3 regions of the Kitasatospora sp. NPDC051170 genome follow, and region 2 is predicted to be linked to each of the others. Evidence: riboswitches for the same ligand, from Rfam matches in the RefSeq annotation. Region 2 holds a riboswitch; each other region holds the start of a gene.
The links. Region 2 has a riboswitch for cobalamin ahead of metE (5-methyltetrahydropteroyltriglutamate--homocysteine S-methyltransferase). Riboswitches for the same ligand answer to the same signal wherever they lie in the genome.

Region 1 (7,225 bases), on a different contig from region 2:
TCGGTGACGAGGACGAGCAGCGGGCGCCGGTTCGGGTCGCGCAGCCGCTCGACCCGCAGCACGTCGTGGGCGCGCAGCAGCCCGGCGGCCAGCGGGGTGCGCCCGCCGGTGGGCAGGGACTCCAGCCGGGCCGCGCCGACCTCCACGGAGGAGGTGGGCGGCAGGGCCAGCTCGGCGCCGGCGCCCCGGAAGGTGATCATGCCGATCTTGTCGCGCCGCTGGTAGGCGTCCATCAGGAGGGACAGCACCGCACCCTTGACGGCGCTCATGCGCTGGCGCGCGGCCATCGAGCCGGAGGCGTCCACGACGAACAGCACCAGGTTGGACTCCCGCCCCTGGCGCACCTGTTCGCGGAAGTCGTCCTTGTGCAGGACGAGCGCCCGCCCGTCGCGCCCGCGCGCCACCTGGTGCGGCGCGGCGGCCTGGAGGGTGGCGGTCAGGTGCAGCCGGCTGAGCGTGCCCTGGGGGCGGCGGGCGCGGATGGTGTGCCCGCCGGTGGTCTCGGCGGGGGAGCGGCGGCCCTGGGCGCCGTGGCCGGTGCCCTTCACGGTGAACAGCCGCGTACGGTACGGGTCGTTGGCCGCCACGGGCGCCGACTCCCGCGCGGGGGCGGGGTGTTGGGCGGGCATCGCGGGGACGTCGACCTCCGGGGAGGAGTCGGACGCCTCCGGTCCGCCGCCTTCGACGGGCTCCGGGGCGCCGCCGCCCCCGTCCGGCCCGCCCCCGTCCGGCCCGCCGCCCTCCGGCCCGCCGCCGTCGGGGCCTTCCCCGGGCCCGTCGCCCTCGGGCTCCGGGTCCGGTTCGTCGTCCCCGTCCGCGGCGTGCTCCTCCAGCGTCCGGTCCAGCTGCTCCTCGTCCAACCCCGGCGCGTCGAACGGGTTGCGCCGCCGCCGGTGCGGCAGCGCCAGCTGCGCGGCCTTGCGGACGTCCTCCTCCAGCACCTCCGTACGCCCCGCCCAGGCGGCCAGCGCGACGGCGGTGCGCGCCATCACGATGTCCGCGCGCAGCCCGTCCACCTCGAACGCGGCGCACACGGCGGTGATCTGACGCAGCGCCACATCCGTCAGCTCGACGGACGGCAGCAACTCCCGCGCGGTGGTGATGTGTTCGGCGAGCTCCCGCTCCTGCGCCGCGAACCGCGCCGCGAAACCGGCCGGGTCCGCGTCGTACGCGAGCCGCCGCCGCACGACCTCGGCGCGCTCCGAGGGCTCCCGGGTGGCGGCGATCTCGACGGTGAGCCCGAACCGGTCGAGCAGCTGCGGCCGCAGCTCGCCCTCCTCCGGGTTCATCGTGCCGACGAGCAGGAACCGCGCCGCGTGCCGCACCGACACGCCCTCGCGCTCGACGTACGAGCGGCCCATCGCGGCCGCGTCCAGCAGCAGGTCGACGACGTGGTCCTGGAGCAGGTTGACCTCGTCGATGTAGAGCACGCCCCGGTGCGCCTTGGCGAGCAGCCCGGGCTCGTACGCCTTGACGCCCTCGGCCAGCGCCCGCTCGAGGTCCAGCGAGCCGACGATCCGGTCCTCGGCCACGCCGACCGGCAACTCGACGAGCTGGGACGGCCGTTCGCGAACATCGAAGGAGTCGTGCGGCCCGTCCGGGCACTGCGGGTCGACGGACCCCGGCTCGCAGGCGAAGCGGCAGTCGTCCACGACGGTGATGGACGGCAGCAGCCCGGCCAGCGCCCGCACCATGGTGGACTTGGCGGTGCCCTTCTCGCCCCGCACCAGCACGCCGCCCACGGCCGGGGAGACCGCGTTCAGCAGCAGGCCGAGCCGCAGGTCGGCCATGCCGACGATCGCGGTGAACGGATAGCGGACGTCACTCATGCGTCACTCCCAGTCGTTGCCGTTGTCGTTCCCATGGCCACGGGCGAAGGCGCCCCCGGCGGCAGGAACGGCAGCGATCCGGCCGCCGGCACCCCGCCCTCGATCAGCTTCCACAGCGCGTCGGTGTCCGCGTGCTCCTCGATCAGGTCGCCGAGGCGGTCGAGCCGCGATTCCCGGGCCGCCGCGAAACAGGTGTCCGGCGCGGGGATGAACGCACGCCCCGCCAACTCGGCGACCTCCCGAAGGAGTTCACGGCGGAACCCGTCGTTCTCCAGCGCCCCGTGCCAGGTGGTGCCCCACACCGAGCCGACCCGGCAGCCGTCCAAGAACGGCGAACCACCATCGACCGACACCACCCCGTGGTGGATCTCGTACCCCTCCACCCGCTGCCCGTACGCGGAGCCCACCGGCCGCGCGAGCACCTTCTCCACGCCGAACCGCACCCGCGTCGGCAGCAGCCCGAGCCCGTCCACGGCGCCCGCCCCGGACTCCACCTCGTCCACGATCGAGCCCGCCAGCATCTGGTAGCCGCCGCAGACGCCGAGGACCGGCAGCCCGGCCGCCGCCCGCGCCTTGAGCGCCGGCTCCAGCCCCCGCTCCCGCAGCCAGGCGAGGTCCGCCACGGTGGCCCGGGTGCCGGGCAGCACGACCAGGTCCGCGTCGGCCAGCTCCTCCGGCCGCGTGGCCCAGCGCACCAGCACGCCCGGCTCCTGGGCGAGCGCGTCCAGGTCGGTGAAGTTGGACAGCCGGGGGAAGCGCACCACGGCCACCCGCAGCACGTCGGCACCCAGCGGCCCGCGCCCGTCGGAGGCGCTCCGGTCCACCACCGTCGACAGGTCCAGCGAGTCCTCGGCGTCCAGCCACAGCCCGGGCAGCATCGGCAGCGTGCCGAGCACCGGACGGCCGGTCAGCTCGCGCAGCATCTCCAGCCCGGGCGCCAGCAGCCGGGCGTCGCCCCGGAACTTGTTGACGAACCAGCCGGCCACGTGCCGCTGGTCCTCGGCCGACAGCAGCGCCAGCGTCCCGTACATCGCGGCGAACACCCCGCCGCGGTCGATGTCCCCGACGACCACGACGGGCAGGGCGGCGGCCGTGGCCAGGCCCATGTTGGCGATGTCCCGGTCGCGCAGGTTGATCTCGGCGGGCGAGCCTGCGCCCTCGCAGACGACCACGTCGAAGCGCGCCCGCAGGTCCGCCAGGCACTCCAGGGAGCGCTCCAGCAGGACGGGCTTGCGCTCCCGGTAGTCCAGCGCGCCGACCTCGGCGACGGGCCTGCCGAGCAGCACCACCTGGCTGCGCCCGTCCGCGCCGGGCTTGAGCAGCACCGGGTTCATCGCCGCCTCCGGCTCGACGCGGGCGGCCTGCGCCTGCATCGCCTGGGCACGGCCGATCTCGGCGCCGTCCAGGGTGACGAAGGAGTTCAGCGACATGTTCTGGGCCTTGAACGGCGCGACCCGCACGCCCTGACGGACCAGCCAGCGGCAGATCCCGGCCGTGACCACGCTCTTGCCGGCGTCCGAGGTCGTCCCCGCGACCAGCAGCGCGTTGCTCATCTACCTACCCCTCCACAGCCGCAGGGCCAGGTGCCCCGCGACGGACGTACCCAGCGCCAGCGCGCCCACCCGCCGCGACAGCGTGCAGGCCCGTTCGATGTCGTCGACCGTCACCGGCCGCAGCTCCTCGCCCAGGACGGGCCGGTGCTCCACCCGGGTGCCGTACTGCAGCGTCCCGCCCAGGCGCACGCCCACGGCGCCCGCGAAGGCCGACTCCGCCTGGCCCGCGTTGGGGCTCGGGTGCGAGGAGCCGTCGCGCCGCCAGACGCGCCAGGCCGTACGGGGCTCGGGCGCGGCGGCCACCGTCAGCAGCGCGGTGAGCCGGGCGCCCGGCCAGCCCGCCACGTCGTCGAGGCGGGCGGAGGCCCAGCCGAAGCGGGCGTAGCGGGGGGAGCGGTGGCCGACCATGGCGTCCAGGGTGTTGACAGCGCGGAAGGCCAGCAGTCCGGGCGTCCCGGCGATGGCGCCCCAGGTCAGCGCGTTGACGACGGCGTCGGCGGTGTTCTCGGCCACGGACTCGACCACCGCGCGGGCGATCTGCTGCCCGTCGAGCGCGCTCGGGTCCCGCCCGCACAGGTGCGGCAGCCGCTCCCGGGCGGCGGCGAGGTCCCCGGCGGCGAGCGAGCGGCCGATGGTGCGCGCCTCCCGGGTCAGCGAGGTGCCGCCGAGCACCGTCCAGGTGGCGGCGGCGGCCAGCGCGGCCCGGCCCAGCGGCCGGCGGCCCACCGTACGGTCCAGGGCCAGCGCGCCCGCCGCGACGGTGCCCACGCACAGTGCCGTGTACGCGGCGCCCGCCGCCCGGTCGTCGCGCCACAGCCGCCGCTCGAGGCGGCCCGCGGCGCTGCCGAACAGCGCGACGGGGTGGCCCCGGCGGGGGTCGGCGAAGCGGGAGTCGGCGGCGTAGCCCGCGACGGCGCCCAGCGCGAACGCGGCGGCGCGGGTCAGCGGGCGCATACGACCGGAGAGGGCCTGAAGGTTCGGGCAGCCTGCATCGCGTGGGTGTCCTCACTCAGGGTCCGCGCCCTGGCTCGACGTAACGGCGGCGAGAGTCTCCTGGCTTCCGGGTCGGACGCGCGCCCGGGCCTTCCAGCGGCTTCTGACGGCCCGCCGTGGCGAAATTCCGGGCGTGCTCCCCGGTGACAGTGGCGGGACCGCGCCGGATTCGCACCGGCTTCCTCTCCATGCCTCCGATTGGCCCCGAAATCCCACCACGCCCTCCGACGGGGAGTCAACCGAGGTCACGGAGGGTTTGGTCACACGATCGGCCCGGCCCGGTGGCCGCCCCCACCGGCGGCCGGGTGAACTGGTGCTCGACTCACATCGGGAGCAGCAGAGCGGGGAGTGGATATGCGTTGGGGAACCGCGGCCGTCGTGGCGGCCGCCGCCGTGGGTGCCGGGGCCGCCGCCGTGCTGGTGATCGGCCGCCGGGCCTCGGAGCGGATGGTCCGCCCGGAGACGGTCGTCCTGGAGTCCGGCCCGGTCCACGTCAAGAGCCTCGGCGCCGGCCGGGCCACCTTCACCCGGCGCCCCGAGACCCTGATGCCCGGCCGCTGGGCCGTGGAGTGGGCGGACGGCGGGCACGCCGTGGTCGGGGAGGTCCTCCACGGCGACGAGGAGGGCGTCACCCGCCGCCTGGTCCGCGCCGACCGCGGCACCCTCGCCCCCGGCACCGAGGTCCGCTTCACCCCGCGCGTACTGCTCGGCGACCCGACCGAGGCCCTGGGCCTGCCCTTCACCGAGACCGCCGCCGAGGGAGAACTCGGCGCCCTGCCCGCCTGGTACCTCGGCGGCAAGCGCGGCACCTGGGTGATCCTCGTCCACGGCCCCGGCGCCGACCGCGGCCAGGCGCTGCCCGTGCTCCCCGTCCTCGACCACCTGGGCCTGCCCGCCCTCGCGATCACCTACCGGGGCGACGAGGGCGCCCCCGCCTCCCCGGACGGGCTCAGCCACTTCGGCGAGACCGAGTGGCGCGACGTCGAGGCCGCGATCCGCCTGGCCCTCGACAACGGCGCCGGCAAGGTGATCCTCTACGGCTGGTCGGTCGGCGCGACCATGGTCCTTCAGGCCGCCGCCCGCTCCGCCTGGCCCCACGCCATCCGGGGCCTGGTCCTGGACTCCCCGGTGCTCGACCTCCCCGGCTCCGCCCGCCGCGACGCCCGCCGGGCCGGCCTCTCGAGCACCGCGGCCGAACTCGGCGCGCTCGCCGCCGAAGGCCGTACGGGGGTCGACCTCGCCGACTTCGCCCGCATCGCCGAGGGCACCGACCTGCGGGTGCCCACCCTGCTGCTCCAGAGCCCGGACGACACCGTCGCCCCCCTCGGCCCCGCCGAGCACCTCGCCACCGTCCGCCGGGACGTGGTGAGCCTCAAGCTCTTCCCCGGCGCCGACCACGCGGCCCTGTGGAACTCCGCCCCCGAGCACTACACCGAGCTCCTCCGCCGCTGGTTCACCCCCCTCCTGTAGAGCGCCTTCGGTCACTCGAAGTGACCGTCCGTACGGCCACCGCGACAACCCGGCATGTCCCCGCCACACGTTTCCGGCCAGGCGGTTTGCCTCTGTTGCCCGATCTTGCGGAGGTGCTGTAAGCGCGTGGTCGGTCGTACGGACAACCGGATGTGACAGAAGGCCCGTGCAAGGGGAAGACTGCTCGACGTGACGTCTCGGAACCCGCGCGACCGTGATGCCCCGCTCCAACCGACGATCGGTACCGGTGCGACGGTGACCCGTCTCCCCGGTACGGCCCAGCGGCCCACCGACGGCAGGCCGGGCCGGGCCGCCGTACCCCGTCGGCGAGGGCCCGCCCCGGCCCCCGGGCGAGGCCGGGTTCCGGTGCCCGAGGGCTTCCCCGCACCGGCCGAGCTGGCGCCCCTGGCCCGCCGGATGCTCGTGGACGCCGTCCGCGTCGCCCGCTGGGCCGGCGAGCTGGACGAGGTCGACAAGCGCGGCGAGCTGCTCCCCGACGACGCCCGCGCCGCGGGCCGCGCCCTGGCCATGACGGTCGGCGCGGCGGCCAAGGCGTGGGGTCAGGCGCTGCTGGTCGGCCTGGTGGAGGCCCGGGACGCCGGCGCCGGCCCCGGCTGGCGCCTGCACGCCTGGGAGCACGACGACGAGGCCGTGGTGCGCGGCTGGTCCGCGATGTTCGACGCCTGGACGCTGCTGGCCCCCGTGCCGCCCGCCGCCCTGCGCGGCGTCTTCGCCGTCCTGGCCGGCCAGGCCGTGGACCAGGCCCCGCAGCTGCTGTCCTTCCTGCACCTGGTCGCCGGGCCCGTCCCGGACAGCGAGCTGCTGGAACTGCTGCGCCGCGGCCTGGACGAGCGCCGCGTGGGCGGAGCCGCCGGACCGGGCCTCTCGCCCGTGCCGCACGCCGCCTCCGCCGTCTCGGCCGTGCGCGGCACCTGCCGCGAGCCGCAGATCGACACCCCGGCCGCGCCCTCGGACGTGGCCGCCGTCCTGGACTGGATGCTGGACGGCCTGGCGGCCGTCGGCGCCGTGGTGCGCCGGGACGAGGCCGCCGAGCTGTCCCCGCTGGGCCACTGGGCCGTGCGCGCCAAGCTGGAGGAGATCTGCACGGTCGCCCAGACAGCGGCCGGGCACATCGAGCAGAGCGCCTTCGAGCTGCTGAACGCCTGCGCCGACTACTCGCCGGGCCCGGCCCGCGCCGAGTTCCGCGCCTGGGTGGCCGCCCGCCCCGCCGACCGCGCGGTGGCCGAGCTGCTGGACGCCGCCCAGGGCGACGACGCGCTGGTGCGGGGCCTGGCCTTCGAGGCCCTGCGGGTGGCCGGCGGCCCGGCCGAGCAGGCGGTGCGCGCGGCGGTGGACGAGCCGGTGCTGCGCCCGTACGCC
Region 2 (7,225 bases):
TGCCGCACCTGGAGGAGGGCCTGCGCGGGCTGGAGGAGACCCGCCGCGTCGACCTCGAGGAGTGGATGGACGGGCTCGGCCTGGACGCCGTGGTCTTCCCCACCGCCGCCGACGTCGCCCCGGCGGACATGGACGTGAACGAAGCCTCCGCCGACCTCGGCTGGCGCAACGGCGTCTGGGTCGCCAACGGCAACCTGGCGCCCCGCCACCTCGGCATCCCGACCGTCACCGTGCCCATGGGCACCATGGCCGACACCGGCATGCCCGTCGGCCTGACCCTCGCCGGCCGCGCCTACGACGACAACGCGCTGCTCACCCTCGCCGCCGCCTTCGAGGCGACGGGCAGCCGGCGCACGGAGCCGCCCCGCACGCCGCGCCTCGCGGCGGAGTGACGGTCAAGTGACGGCCGAGTAAGGACTGAGTGAGGGTTTGGTGACGGCGGATCGATAGCGGATCGACGGCGGATCGAGGGCAGGGTTGTCGATCATGGTGAACACCGCCTACGGTGTTGCCCGCCGTGGTGCACGGGAAGACCGGTGGACGCCCCTCAACGGGCCGATTCCGGCGCGGCCCTCGCCACTGTGAACGGGAAGTGCCCCCGACGCGCCCGCATCCGATGCGGGCAGTCACCGGCGCCGCGAGGCGCACGGGAAGACGAGCCGGGGGCGCGCTCCGCCCTGCCCGAACGCGGGTCCGGCGGTCCACCCGCAAGCCAGGAGACCGGCCACGGCGCGCACGACCCCCATCCCGGGGGCGCCCCCCATCGAGGAGCTGGAGAGGCTTGCCCGTCATGACCCTGACCGACGCATCCCCGTCGTCCGCCCTACCCCTGCCGCCACGCTGGCAGCGCAAGGACACCGTCCGCACCGCCACCCTGCTGGGCGCCATCGTCGCCATGCACCTCGTCGCCTTCGGCATGCTGTTCCTGCTGATCGCGCCGAACCACTACACCATCGGGACCGAGACCTTCGGCGTCGGCCTCGGCATCACCGCCTACACCCTCGGCATGCGGCACGCCTTCGACGCCGACCACATCGCCGCCATCGACAACACCACCCGCAAGCTGATGGCGGACGGGCAGCGCCCGGTCTCCGTCGGCTTCTGGTTCGCCCTGGGCCACTCCAGCATCGTCATGGTGCTGGCCGCCCTCGTCGCGGGTGGAGCCAAGATCGCCGGCACCCTGATCGACGACCAGTCGGCCACCCACCAGTGGCTCGGCCTGGTCGGCACCAGCGTCTCCGGCGCCTTCCTCTACCTCATCGCCGCCCTCAACCTCTTCGCGCTCGCGGGCATCTACAAGGTCTACAAGTCGATGCGCTCCGGGCAGTTCGACGAGAAGCAGCTGGAGAAGCACCTCGACGAGCGCGGCTTCATGAACCGCATCCTCGGCCGCCTCACCAACTCCATCCGCCGCCCCGGCCAGATGTTCCCCATCGGCGCGCTGTTCGGCCTGGGCTTCGACACCGCCACCGAGGTGACGCTGATGGTGATGGCGGGCTCGGGCGCGGCCTCGGGCCTGCCCTGGTACGCGATCATCTGCCTGCCGCTGCTGTTCGCCTGCGGCATGAGCCTGTTCGACACGCTCGACGGCACCTTCATGAACTTCGCCTACCAGTGGGCCTTCTCCAACCCGGTCCGCAAGGTCTACTACAACCTCACCATCACGGGCCTCTCGATCGCCGTCGCCTTCTTCATCGGCACCATCGAACTCGTCCACGTCCTGCACGAGAAGCTCGACCTCACCGACCCCGTCACCACCTGGATCGCCGACATCAGCCTGGACAACGTCGGCTACGTCCTGGTCGGCATGTTCGTCGTCGTCTGGGCCTGCGCCCTCGGGTACTGGCGCTTCAGCAACGTCGAACAGCGCTGGGCCGCCCGCGTCGAGAAGACCGGCTGACCGACGCACCGGGAGGGGCGGGCCCTGCCCGCCCCTCCCGCCCCTCCCGCGCCTCAGCCCTCGAGTTCCCCGCGCAGGCGGCGGGCCGCGCCGACCAGGCTCTCCAGCGAGGCCCTGGTCTCCGCCCAGCCGCGGGTCTTCAGACCGCAGTCGGGGTTGACCCAGAGCCGCGCGGCCGGGATCGCGGCGAGCCCGGCCCGCAGGAGTTCCACCGCCTCGGCCGTGCTCGGCACGCGCGGGGAGTGGATGTCCCACACGCCCGGGCCCACCTCGCGCGGGTAGCCCGCCCGGGCCAGTTCGCCGGCCACCTCCATGTGGGAGCGCGTCGCCTCCAGGGAGATGACGTCCGCGTCGAGGTCGTCGATCGCGGTCATGATCGCGCCGAACTCGGCGTAGCACATGTGGGTGTGGATCTGGGTGTCCGCCCGTACGCCCGAGGTGGCCAGGCGGAAGGCGTCCGTCGCCCAGTCCAGGTACGCGGCCCGGTCGGCCGACCGCAGGGGGAGGGTCTCGCGAAGCGCGGGCTCGTCGACCTGGACGACCGCCGCCCCGGCCGCCTCCAGGTCGGTGACCTCGTCGCGCAGCGCCAGGGCGACCTGCCGCGCGGTGTCCGCGAGCGGCTGGTCGTCGCGGACGAAGGACCAGGCGAGCATGGTGACGGGCCCGGTGAGCATGCCCTTGACCGGGCGGGTGGTGAGGCCCTGCGCATAGCGGAACCAGTCGACGGTCATCGGCTGCGGGCGCGAGACGTCCCCGGCGAGGACCGGCGGGCGAACGTACCGGGTGCCGTAGGACTGCACCCAGCCGTGCCGGGTGGCCAGGTAGCCGGTGAGCTGCTCGGCGAAGTACTGGACCATGTCGTTGCGTTCGGGCTCGCCGTGCACGAGCACGTCCAGCCCGGCCTTCTCCTGGTAGGCGATCACCTCGCGCACCTCGGCCTCGATCCGCTCCCGGTAGGCCCCGGCGTCGATCCGGCCGGCGCTCAGGTCGGCACGGGCGGTGCGCAGCTCGGTGGTCTGCGGGAAGGAGCCGATCGTGGTGGTCGGCAGCAACGGCAGCCCCAGCCTGGCCCGTTGGGCCTCGGCCCGCGCCGCGTACGGCTGCGCCCGCCGGGCGTCGGCGTCCGTGACGGCGGCGGCCCGGGCCCGCACGGCCGGGTCGCGGGTGACGGGCGAGGCAGCGCGGGAGGCCAGGTCGGCGCGGTTGGCGGCGAGTTCGGCGGTGATCGCGGCGGTGCCCTCGCGCAGCCCTCGGGCCAGCAGCGCGGCCTCGGACGCCTTCTGCCGGGCGAAGGCCAGCCAACGGGCGATCTGCGGGTCCAGCTCCCGTTCGGCGGTGGCGTCGAGGGGGACGTGCAGCAGCGAGCAGGACGGCGCGACGTCGACGGTGCCGGCGAGGCCCAGCAGCGTCGCCAGGGTGGCCAGCGACTTCCCCAGGTCGTTGATCCAGACGTTGCGCCCGTCGATCACCCCGGCGACGAGCCGCTTGCCGGGCAGCCCTCCGGCGGCCGCCAGGTCATCGAGGTTCGCGGCGGCCGGGCCGGTGAAGTCCAGGGCGAGCCCGTCCACCGGTGCCTTGGCGAGGACGGGCAGGGCCGCGCCGAGGCGGTCGAAGTAGCTCGCGACGAGCAGCTTGGGCCGGTCCGCCAGGGCGCCGAGCTCGCGGTAGGCGCGGGCGGTGGCGTTCAGCTCGGCGGGGGTGCGGTCCTGGACGAGCGCGGGCTCGTCCAGCTGGGCCCACTCCGCGCCGGCGGTGCGCAGCTCGGCGAGGAGTTCGGCGTAGACGGGCAGCAGCCGGTCGAGCAGGGTGAGGGGCTGGAAGTCCTCGGCGACGCCGGGCGCGGGCTTGGCGAGCAGCAGGTAGGTGACCGGCCCGAGGAGGACGGGCCGGGCCCGGTGGCCGGCCAGCAGGGCTTCGCGCAGTTCGGCGACGGCCTTGGCGGGGTTGGCGACGAAGACGGTGTCGGGCCCCAACTCGGGGACGAGGTAGTGGTAGTTGGTGTCGAACCACTTGGTCATCTCCAGCGGCGCGACGTCCTGGGTGCCGCGCGCCATGGCGAAGTAGCCGTCCAGGGGGTCGGCGGCGACGGCGGCGCGGTGGCGGGCCGGGATCGCGCCGAGCGCGACGGTGGTGTCGAGCACGTGGTCGTAGAGGGAGAAGTCGCCGGTGGGGACTTCCTCGACGCCCGCGGCGGCGAGCTGGCGCCGGCTCTCCCGGCGCAGGTCGGCGGCCGTGGAGTGCAAGGCGTCGGCCGTGACCGTGCCCTTCCAGTACCCCTCGACGGCCTTCTTGAGCTCCCGGTTCCGGCCCTGCCGGGGGTAGCCGTGGACGGTGGCGCGGGCGGCCGCGGCCGTGAATTTCGCTGTCTTCGCCGGATTCGCTGTCAAGGGACTCTCCTTCGCGAGCCTGTTTCCTCTGGTCCCCGGGGACGGGACGAAGGCGCGAAGGGGTGCTGAACCGGCGGACCGGGCGAGCCCGTCCGCTGTGCACGCCGACCCGCCCACGAGGTCACCGGGATCTCCGCGCGCGATCGGTCGCACGCGGGCAGCGGGCAGGTCTTCGGACTCGCGGGCGCGTCCCCCGGACCGGGGGCCCTCCTACTGGCCGTCGCTTCCCAGACCCTCCCGGGCCCAGTGCGTATGACGGCGGTCGTTCCCACTCACCGCTGCGGGGCAGTCCCGGACTGGCCAGTTGAAAGGCTTCACCGGGTTCCCTCTTGCGACGCGCCTGCCTGGCGGACAGGGCGAACCAGCTGCTCCGTCAGCATAGATCGGGTTCCGTGGTGCTGGGTGTCGAATTCCGCATCCTCGGCGGAGTGCGTGCGTTGACGCCCTGTCATTCCGGGCGCCTCACGGCCGGCGCAGGACGAGGATGCCATCCTCCTCGGCCACCGTGCGGTAGCCCTCGGCGCGGTAGGCGGCCAGGGCGGACTCCGTCGACGCCCGGGCGCAGGGGGACTTCACCGTCGGGTCGGTGGCGTCGGCCGCGACCCACTCGGGCGGGTCGGCGGAGAGCGGTCCGGGATCTTGGCAGACCAGGCCGACGGCCTCGGAGCGGGCGACCAGGATCGGGGCGAGGCGGTTGGTGGAGGCGACGCGGGAGCCGTCGGGTATCAGCGCGAGCAGGCGGTGGGCCGTACGGACGTGGGCGGGCCGGTGCCAGCCGCCCGGGAGGGCCAGGTCCCGCAGGGGGTACACCACGGTGGTGACGGCGGCGACGACCGCGCAGACGGCGAGTGCGCGTCGCCGCAGGCCCGGGCGGCGGGTGAGAACGTCCAGCAGGGCGCCGAAGAGGATCGGCATCAGGATCGCGCTGTAGTGGTAACCCGGCTGCCAGTAGTGCTCGTTGGAGGCGGTGAGCCGCCAGGCCAGGGTGGGCAGGCAGAGCAGCGCGAGCGGGGAGCGCAGGCCGACGAAGGCGACGGGGGCGGCGAGCATCGCCAGCAGCAGCCACTTCACGGGCGGCCAGCCGAACGTGACCAGCGCCATCGGCAACGCGGCGTGGGAGCCCGGCAGTTGCTGCCAGTAGTCGAAGACGCCCTGCGGGTTGGCCCTCGGCAGCAGCACGGCCGTCTCGACGACCGTCGCCCCGAGGCCGAACACCGCCACGGCCAGCCCGGGCCCGCGCCGTCCGCGCCCGCCCCGCCGTGCGACGTACAGGCCGACGGCCGCGACCGTGAGCCCGAGATCCTCCTTGACCAGCACCAGCGGCAGCGCCCACAGCATCCCCGCCCGCCAGCGCCGCTCCCCCAGCGCCTCGACGGCGAAGGCGAGCAGCGGCACGGCGAAGCAGATCTCGTGGAAGTCGTAGGCGACGGCCGAGACGATCCCCCAGGAGGCGCCGAAGGCCGACCCGAGGACCAGCGCGGCCCTCGGCCCCGCCGTCCGGTAGGCCCAGCGGGTGATCGGCAGGCAGGCGAGCGCCATCAGGGCGGCCTGGGCGACGAGCAGGGTGACGGGGGTGGGGAAGAGCCGGTAGGCGGGGGCGAGCAGGGCGAGGACGGGGTGGAAGTGGTCACCCAGCAGGTCGTAGCCGGGGCCCTTGAGCGGGACCACCGGCAGCCGGCCGTGAGCGTAGGCGCGGACGGCCTGTTCGAAGATCCCGAGGTCGAAGGCGGCGCTGAGCATCCGCTCGTGCCGGCTGATCGAGAGCAGCACGTACAGGCCGAAGAACAGCGCGGCCACGGCCAGGCCCAGCCCGTTCGGTCCGATCCTGCGGGCCATGGGGGCGGGCGCCGGTGCCGCCGGGCGGACGAGCGGCTGACGCTCCAGCAGGTTGTCGATCATCGCATGATCACCATTCCACTAGTTAACTAGTGGAATGGTGATCACGGCGCCAATCGCCTTGTCAAGGCCACTCCGTGAGCCGGGCTTGACGCCGGGCGGGGCGGCTGGGCAGGATTCCCCTAGATAACTAGTGAAATGGCGGTCTAACGTGGTCGAGTACCTCATCGACCGACACAGCGGGCTCTCCCCGTACCTGCAGATCGTGGAGCAGACCAAGCGCGCCCTGCGGCTCGGGGTGCTGCGCCCGGGCGACCAACTCCCCACCGCGCGGGAGGTGGTGGAGGCCACGGCGATCAACCCCAACACCGTGCTCAAGGCGTACCGCGAGCTGGAACGGGAGGGGCTGGTCGACAGCCGCCGGGGCGTGGGCACCTTCGTGCGCCGCTCGCTCGCCAAACCGGAGACCGTCGCGGACTCCGCCCTGCACACCGAGCTCGCCGACTGGGTCCGCCGGGCCCGCGCGGCCGGACTCGACCGCGAGGACGTCGCCGCCCTGGTCACCACGGCCGTGGACGGCGCCTTCGCCGAACCGACCGAGTAGCACAAGCACCCGTACGAGCACGACCCCAGCACCACTGCACGAGGAGCCCGGGTGAGCGACCACCCCATACCCAGTCCCGCCGAACCCGCTGACGAACCCGCCGCCGAGGACGCTGCCGAGGACGCCCTCACGGCCGTCGGCCTCGGCCTGAAGTACCGCAGGTCCTGGGCGCTCCGCGACTGCGACGTCCGGCTCCCCGCCGGACGGATCTGCGCCCTGGTCGGCCCCAACGGCGCGGGCAAGTCCACCCTGCTGGGCCTGGCCGCGGGCCTCCTCGCCCCGACCACCGGCGCCGTCGGCGTCTTCGGACGGCCCGCGGGCGCCGCCGAGTCCCGCCGCCGGGTCGCCTTCCTCGGCCAGGACAAGCCGCTCTACCCCCGGCTCACCGTCGCCGAGACGCTGCGCGCGGGCCACGAACTCAACCCCGGCTGGGACCAGGCCGTCGCCGAACGGATCGTCACCCTCGGCGGGCTCGACCCGAACGCCCGGATCGCCACC
Region 3 (7,225 bases), on a different contig from region 2:
CCCTTGCCTCCTGGGTGGCGTGCTGTGCTTCCTTGGTACCCCGTGAAGGGGTTCGATGCCAGGTGTTCCCGCCATCGAGGTCGATGCCTTCCGCACACGGTGCGGGAGTTACTCATGGTAAGGCATTGCGACGCAGGGTGGCAGGGGCTTTGCCGGACTGCGCCGGTTGCTTCAGGAACCGGTCGTTCAGCTAGAGGTGCCCGGCCCTGGTGAGTGCCTCGCCGGTGAGCCGGTAGACCGTCCAGCCGGCCATCGGGACGGCTCCGAGGGACTCGTAGAAGTCGATCGAGGGCCGGTTCCAGTCCAGCACCGACCACTCGACACGGGAGTAGCCCCGCTCCACGGCGATCCGCGCCAGCTCCAGCAGCAGCGCCTTGCCGTGGCCGCCGCCGCGCGCCTCGGGGCGGACGTACAGGTCCTCGAGGTAGATCCCGTGGGTGCCGCGCCAGGTCGAGAAGTTGAGGAACCAGACCGCGAAGCCGACCGGCTCACCGGTGGCCTCGTCCTCGGCGATCAGGCCGAACAGCGCGGGCTCGGGGCCGAACAGCGCCTCGTGCAGCTGCTCGTCGGTGGCCACGGCCGCCTGCGGTTCCTTCTCGTACTCCGCGAGATCGCGGATCATTTCGCGGATGAGGGGGACGTCGCTGGCGACGGCGGTGCGGATCATGCCTCCGAGCGTACCGACCGGGCCCCGCTTCTCCCAGGGCCCGGCCGATGAAGATCTCGAGCTCAGCGGGCTTCCGGCGGATGGCCGAGGAACCGGGCCAGCGAGGTGATCGCCGCCGGGTTGCGGGGGCTCTCCACCAGGTCGACGTAGTCCATCACGAAGATCCGGTCGTTCCTGATCGCCGAGACGCCGGCCAGCGCGGGCAGGGACTTGAGGAAGTTCCGCTTCTCCTCGGCGCTCACCGAGCCGTAGTCGTTGATCACGATCACCTCGGGGTCGCGCTGCACCACGCTCTCCCAGCCGGCCGTCACCCAGGAGTCGTTCAGGTCGTGCATGACGTTGGTACCGCCGGCCTTGCCGATGATCTCGTCCGCGGCGGCGAACCTGCCCGCCGTGTACGGCTTGTCCTTCCCGCTGTCGTACAGGAAGACGGACGGGCGGCGCTCCGGCCTGGGGACGGCGTCGACCTGCGCCTTGAAGCGGGCGATCAGCCTGTCGGCGCGCTCGCGGACGTCGAAGATCTCGCCGAGGTTGGCCAGGTCGGTGTAGAGCGCCTCCAGCGGGTCCATCACGCCGCGCTCGGAGCCCTTGCCGCTGCGGCAGGACTCGGTGAGCACGTAGGAGGCCACGCCGAGGGCCTTGAACGCCTCCGGGGTGACGCCGCTGCCCTCGTCGAAGCCGTAGTGCCAGCCGGCGAAGACCAGGTCGGCCCTGGCGTCCAGGGCGATCTCCTTGGTGAGCACCTTCTTGGAGAGCCAGGTGGTCCTCTCGTACCCGTCCTTCCACTCGACGGTGTCGATCCGCCCCTTGTCCTCGGGCATCACGTAGCCGGCCATCCGGTCGGCGAGGCCGAGGGCGAACATCATCTCGGTGATGCCGACGTCGTTGGTGACCGTCCGGGCGGGCTTCTGCGCGAAGGTGAGCCCGGTGCCGCAGTTGTCGACGGTCACCGGGTAGTGCGCCGAGGAGCCGGAGGCTTCGTCGGTGGAAGCCCTGTCGGCGGGGGCGATCTCGGCGCCGCAGGCGGTGAGGCCGAGGGCGAGCAGGGTGACGGCGGCAAGGGCTTTGGTACGCAAGGGGGTTCTCCTCCCGGAGAGGTCGGCAGAGGTCGGCAGAGGTCGGCAGAGGTCGGCCGGCGAGCTCAGAGGCGGTCGAACAGCAACTGGAGGGCGCCGGTCAGCGGGTGCCGTACGGGCGTGGCCCGCACGCCGAACACCTCGGCCAGCAGCTCGGGCCGGAGCACCTCCTCGGGCGGCCCCGAGGCGACGATCCGGCCGGCGCGCAGCACGTACAGCAGGTCGCAGTGGGCCGCCGCCAGGTTGAGGTCGTGCAGCGCGGTGAGCACGGTCGGGCCGGCCTCGCGGGCCAGCGCCAGCACCTCCAACTGGTGGGCGACGTCCAGGTGGTTGGTGGGCTCGTCCAGCACCAGCAGCCTCGGTTCCTGGACGATCGCGCGGGCGATCAGCGTCCGCTGCTTCTCGCCGCCGGACAGGTGCAGGAAGCCCCGCTCGGCCAGGTGCTCCACGCCGACCCGGCGCATCGCCTCCGCGCAGCGCTCCGCCTCGTGGGCGCCGGGGCCGGACAGGCCCCGCCGGTGCGGCAGCCGTCCCATGACGACCACCTCGGCCACGGTGAAGTCGAACTCGGCCGAGTGCTCCTGCGTCAGCGCGGCCACCCGGCGGGCCGATTCGCGCGGGGTCAGCGCGTGCAGGTCGTCACCGTTCAGCCGTACGGACCCGCCCGCCGGGCGCAGCACCCGGTAGACGCAGCGCAGCAGCGTGGACTTGCCGCTGCCGTTGGGCCCGATCAGCCCGACCACCTGCCCGGGCGCGGCCCTCAGACCCACCTCGTGGACGAGCCTGGTGCCCGCCAGTTCGACGCTGACGCCCTCGACGAGCAGTTCCTCGGGGTTCGCCATCATCGCCCTCCCAGGGCCTGGCCGCGGCGGCGCATCATCAGCAGGAAGGCGGGCACCCCGAGCACGGCCGTGAAGACCCCGACGGGCAGTTCGGCGGGTGCCAGCAGGGTCCGTGAGGCGATGTCCACCCAGACCAGCAGCAGCGCCCCGGCCGGCGGCGCGACGAGCAGCACCCGGCGGTGCGAGGCGCCGACCAGCATCCGGGCCAGGTGCGGCATCAGCAGCCCGACGAAGCCGATCGCCCCGCTCACGGCGACCACGGTGCCGGTCACGGCGGCCGTCACCACGAACAGCTCGCGGCGCAGCCGGTCCGGGTCCACGCCGAGCGAGGCGGAGGTCTCGTCGCCCATCGCGAGCGCGTCCAGCCGCCCGGAGGCGCAGGCCAGGTACACCAGCCCGGCCAGGACGGTGGCGGCGGCGATCGGCACCGAGCCCCAGGTCGCGCCGCCGAGGCTCCCGAGCAGCCACATCATGACGTCCCGGGCGGCCTCGCCGCGGTCGGCGGCGAAGACCATCAGGGAGGTGACGGCGGAGAACCCGTAGGACAGCGCGGTGCCGGTGAGCACCAGCCGCAGCGGGGTGAGCCCGTACGCGGTGCGGGCGGCGAGGTAGACCAGCACCATCGCGGCCAGCGCGGAGGCGAAGGCGGAGACGGATATCGCCCAGATCCCGAGCGCGGCGAAGGCGCCGAGCAGCATCACGGCGTTGGCGCCGACCGCCGCTCCGGAGGAGATGCCGAGGACGAAGGGGTCGGCGAGCGCGTTGCGCACCAGCGCCTGCACGGCCACGCCGGTGGCGGCCAGGCCCGCGCCGACCACGGCGGCCAGGAGGGTGCGCGGCAGCCGGATCTGCCAGACGATCGCGTACGCGGCCGCCTCGTCGGCCTCCAGCCGGCCGCCCGTCAGGCCGGCGCCCAGCAGCCGCAGGACCTGCGGGACGTCCAGCCCGGCGGAGCCGAGGACGACCCCGCAGACCAGCGAGACCAGCAGGGCGAGGAGCAGCCCGAGCGCGAGGGGCGGGGCGGGTGTTCGGCGTGGGGGCGGGCTGGTGCTCACGGTCACGGGCGGCTGCGCCTTGCCTCGGGCCGGGGGCGCGCCGGGCCGGGCCGCCTGCCGGGCTGCGCCGGAGGGGGCCGTCCCCTCGCAGTCCACGGCGAGTCGTCGGGAGTACAGCGGCCGGGGGCGATCGGGCTGGCGGGGCCGTACGGGTACGGGCTCCGCTCACCGTTGCGGGTCAGCGCCGGACTCTCACCGGACTTCTCCCTCGGACGCCCAGGCAGCATAACAGCCACTCAGGCTAGGCAACCCTTACCAGGTTTGGCGGGGTGGGGCGGGGCGCGAGTCGGCGCGGCCGTGAACGCACGACCGCCCCCGTCCGGCGGTGCGGACGGGGGCGGCCGGGTGGCGACGCGTCAGGCTCAGGCCTGCTTGGTCTCCCAGAAGATCTTGTCGACCTCGGCGATCAGGTCCAGCAGGGCCTGGCCGGTGGCCGGGTCCGTCGACGCCTTCGCGGCCGAGGCGGCCTTGAGGGTGTCGTTGATCAGCTGGTGCAGCTGCGGGTACTTCTCGAAGTGCGGGGCCTTGAAGTAGTCGCTCCACAGCACCGAGATGTGGTGCTTGACGGCCTCGGCGCGCTGCTCCTTGATGATGATGGCGCGGGCGCGGAAGTGCGGGTCCTCGTTGGCCTGGTACTTCTCCTGGGTGGCCTTGACCGACTCGGCCTCCAGCTTGGCCTGCGCGGGGTCGTACACACCGCAGGGCAGGTCGCAGTGGGCGTGCGCGGTGACGCGCGGTGCAAACAGACGAGAGAACATGGGAGTCCTTCCTTAGATCGTCTTCCCGCGGCCGAGACTACCGCCACCCCCTCGTGGTTTCGCGATCGGGCGGTGGGCCTAGGGCAAAAGGCCGAGTCGCGCACGGGCCGCGGCCGAGTCGAAGCGCACGTCGAACCGGTGACGGTCCGTACGGCAGACTGGGGGCGGTCGGCGCGGGAGGAGGAGTCGTGGCGCGGAGCACGGGAGCGGAGGGCGTGGCCCGGGGCGGAGCGCTGCCGTTCGGGCTGGTCGACGTGGCCGGCCCGTCCATGGTGCCGACCCTGCGCGAGGGCGACCAGCTGCTCGTCCGCTACGGGGCGCCGATCAGGCCCGGGGCCGTGGTGCTCTTCCGGCACCCCCTCCAGCAGGACCTGCTGGTGGTGAAGCGGGCCGCCGAGCGCCGGGCGAAGGGCTGGTGGCTGCTCTCCGACAACCGCCCCGTGGACAGCGACAGCCGCTCCTACGGCGCCGTGCCGGACGAACTGGTCCTCGGCCGGGTGCTGCTGCGGCTGCGCCCCGCCCCGGCCTGGCTGGCGCCGGGGCGGCGGCTGGAACGGCTGCTGCTGGGCTCCCGGCTGGTACGGCTGCCGGGGCTGGCCCGCCGCCTCGGCGTCTGGGTCGAGGAGACCCCGTAGCGCCTCTCCTGGCTAGGACTGCTCAGGACTGCTCAGGACTGCTCAGGGCTGCTCAGGGCTGCTCCTGGAGCGCCGCCGCGGCCTCCAGGCGCTTGCGGGCGCGGTAGGCGGCCACGTTGGCGCGGGTGGCGCAGCGGTCGGAGCAGTAGCGCCGGGAGCGGTTGGTCGAGGTGTCCAGGTAGGCGTTGCGGCAGGGCGCGGCCTGGCAGATGCCGAGGCGGTCGGCGCCCAGCTCGGTGAGGTGGACGGCCAGGCCCATGCAGGCCACCGCGCTGAAGTGGGCGGTGGCGGTGGGGGAGTTGTCGGCCAGGTGCAGGTGCCAGCGCGGGCGGCCGGCGTCGTCCAGGAAGTCGTGGCCGGAGACCAGCGGGCTGACGGGGTACTCCATCAGCAGGCTGTTCAGCAGGTCGACGGAGCGGATCTCGTCCCCCTCGGCGGCGGACTCGAAGACGCCGCGCAGCCGGGTGCGCACGGCCCGCAGCCGGGGCACGTCGGACTCGTCCGCCAGGGCGGCGGCCCGGGAGGAGTCGGAGAAGAGGGCGCGCACCGCGTCCACCGAGGTCAGGGTGTCGGTGCCGCGCTCGGGCTCCTCGGTGTTCACCAGCCGAACGGCGAGGTCGGCGTACGAGGCCAGCTCCACGGCGGTCCTTCCAGGTTTCGGTAACGGGCTGACGGCATCCAGCCTATTACCTTGAGAGGGAAAACGTCGGCGCCCGGCAGGATCCGCCTGCCGGGCGCCGATCGTACGTGCTCAGAGCACCTTGGACAGGAAGGCCCTGGTGCGCTCGTGCTGCGGGTTGCCGAGCACCTCGCGGGGGTTGCCGGACTCGACGACCACGCCGCCGTCCATGAACACCAGCGCGTCGCCGACCTCGCGGGCGAAGCCCATCTCGTGGGTGACGACGATCATCGTCATCCCCTCCTCGGCCAGGCCGCGCATGACGTCCAGCACCTCGCCGACCAGCTCCGGGTCGAGCGCCGAGGTGGGCTCGTCGAAGAGCATCAGCTTGGGCTTCATGGCCAGCGCACGGGCGATCGCCACGCGCTGCTGCTGGCCGCCGGAGAGCTGCGAGGGGTAGCTCTTCGCCTTGTCGGCGAGTCCGACCCGCTCCAGCAGGGCCATGCCGCGCTCGCGGGCCTCGGCCTTGCTCTCCTTCTTGACCTGGACCGGGGCCTCCATGACGTTCTCGACGGCCGTCATGTGGGGGAACAGGTTGAAGCGCTGGAACACCATGCCGATGTCACGCCGCTTGAGGGCGACCTCGCGGTCGCGCAGCTCGTGGAGCCGGTCGCCCTTCTGCCGGTAGCCGACGAGTTCGCCGTCCACCCACAGGCGGCCGCCGTTTATCTTCTCGAGGTGGTTGATGCACCGCAGGAAGGTCGACTTGCCGGAACCGGACGGCCCGACCAGGCAGAACACCTCGCTCTGCCTGACCTCCAGGTCGATGCCCTTGAGCACCTCGACCAGGCCGTACGACTTGTGCACGCCCTCGGCCCGGACCATCGGCCGGTCGGCGGCCGGTGCGGCGTCCGCAGGGGTCTTGGTCAGATCGGTCATACGTGACCACCTCCCTCGAGCCCCGGGACGACGTCGTGCTCCTTCGGGGCCGGCTTTCCGGCGAACAGCCTGCGCACCCGCTGAAGCGGTGTCGGCGGCAGCGTTCGGTTCGCACCACGAGCGTAGTGCCGCTCGATGTAGTACTGCCCGATGGTGAGGATCGAGGTCATGATCAGGTAGTAGATGCTGACCGCGACCAGCACCGGGACGGTCTGGAAGGTGCGCGAGTAGATGTCGTGGCCGGCCGTGAACAGCTCGGTCAGCGAGATGACCTGGACCAGCGAGGTGGTCTTCAGCATCGAGATGGTCTCGTTGCCGGTCGGCGGGATGATCACCCGCATCGCCTGCGGCAGGACGATCCGGCGCAGCGTGGCCGCCCGGCTCATGCCCAGCGCGTGCGCGGCCTCGCTCTGGCCCTCGTCGACGGACTGGATGCCGCCGCGGACGATCTCCGCCATGTACGCGGCCTCGTTGAGGCCGAGGCCGAGGAGCGCGGCGGTGAAGGTCGGGATGAGGGTGTTGGTGTCCTCGGACCAGAACGACGGGCCGAACGGGACGCCTACCGAGAGGGTGTGCCAGAGCGTGCCCAGGGTGTTCCAGAACACGAGCTGGACCAGCACGGGGGTGCCGCGGA

Region 1: another riboswitch for cobalamin. It lies ahead of ACIBCA_RS34410 (cobalamin biosynthesis protein); the one in region 2 lies ahead of metE (5-methyltetrahydropteroyltriglutamate--homocysteine S-methyltransferase).
Region 3: another riboswitch for cobalamin. It lies ahead of ACIBCA_RS06600 (FecCD family ABC transporter permease); the one in region 2 lies ahead of metE (5-methyltetrahydropteroyltriglutamate--homocysteine S-methyltransferase).

Annotation. Positions count from the first base shown of each region.
Region 1 is NZ_JBITFA010000023.1:94,698-101,922, forward strand. Features, by position in the region: gene ACIBCA_RS34400 (putative cobaltochelatase) at 1-1,829, opposite strand, end outside; gene ACIBCA_RS34405 (cobyric acid synthase) at 1,826-3,382, opposite strand; gene ACIBCA_RS34410 (cobalamin biosynthesis protein) at 3,383-4,336, opposite strand; cobalamin riboswitch at 4,429-4,561, opposite strand; gene ACIBCA_RS34415 (alpha/beta hydrolase family protein) at 4,730-5,845, shown strand; gene ACIBCA_RS34420 (hypothetical protein) at 6,212-7,225, shown strand, end outside.
Region 2 is NZ_JBITFA010000001.1:458,082-465,306, forward strand. Features, by position in the region: gene ACIBCA_RS02090 (amidase) at 1-392, shown strand, start outside; gene ACIBCA_RS02095 (HoxN/HupN/NixA family nickel/cobalt transporter) at 791-1,900, shown strand; gene metE (5-methyltetrahydropteroyltriglutamate--homocysteine S-methyltransferase) at 1,954-4,287, opposite strand; cobalamin riboswitch at 4,433-4,668, opposite strand; gene ACIBCA_RS02105 (DUF2079 domain-containing protein) at 4,750-6,186, opposite strand; gene ACIBCA_RS02110 (GntR family transcriptional regulator) at 6,335-6,727, shown strand; gene ACIBCA_RS02115 (ATP-binding cassette domain-containing protein) at 6,779-7,225, shown strand, end outside.
Region 3 is NZ_JBITFA010000002.1:665,389-672,613, forward strand. Features, by position in the region: gene ACIBCA_RS06580 (anti-sigma regulatory factor) at 1-1, opposite strand, end outside; gene ACIBCA_RS06585 (GNAT family N-acetyltransferase) at 191-667, opposite strand; gene ACIBCA_RS06590 (ABC transporter substrate-binding protein) at 730-1,743, opposite strand; gene ACIBCA_RS06595 (ABC transporter ATP-binding protein) at 1,809-2,588, opposite strand; gene ACIBCA_RS06600 (FecCD family ABC transporter permease) at 2,585-3,640, opposite strand; cobalamin riboswitch at 3,747-3,895, opposite strand; gene sodN (superoxide dismutase, Ni) at 4,003-4,398, opposite strand; gene sodX (nickel-type superoxide dismutase maturation protease) at 4,587-5,033, shown strand; gene ACIBCA_RS06615 (CGNR zinc finger domain-containing protein) at 5,086-5,673, opposite strand; gene ACIBCA_RS06620 (amino acid ABC transporter ATP-binding protein) at 5,785-6,591, opposite strand; gene ACIBCA_RS06625 (amino acid ABC transporter permease) at 6,588-7,225, opposite strand, start outside.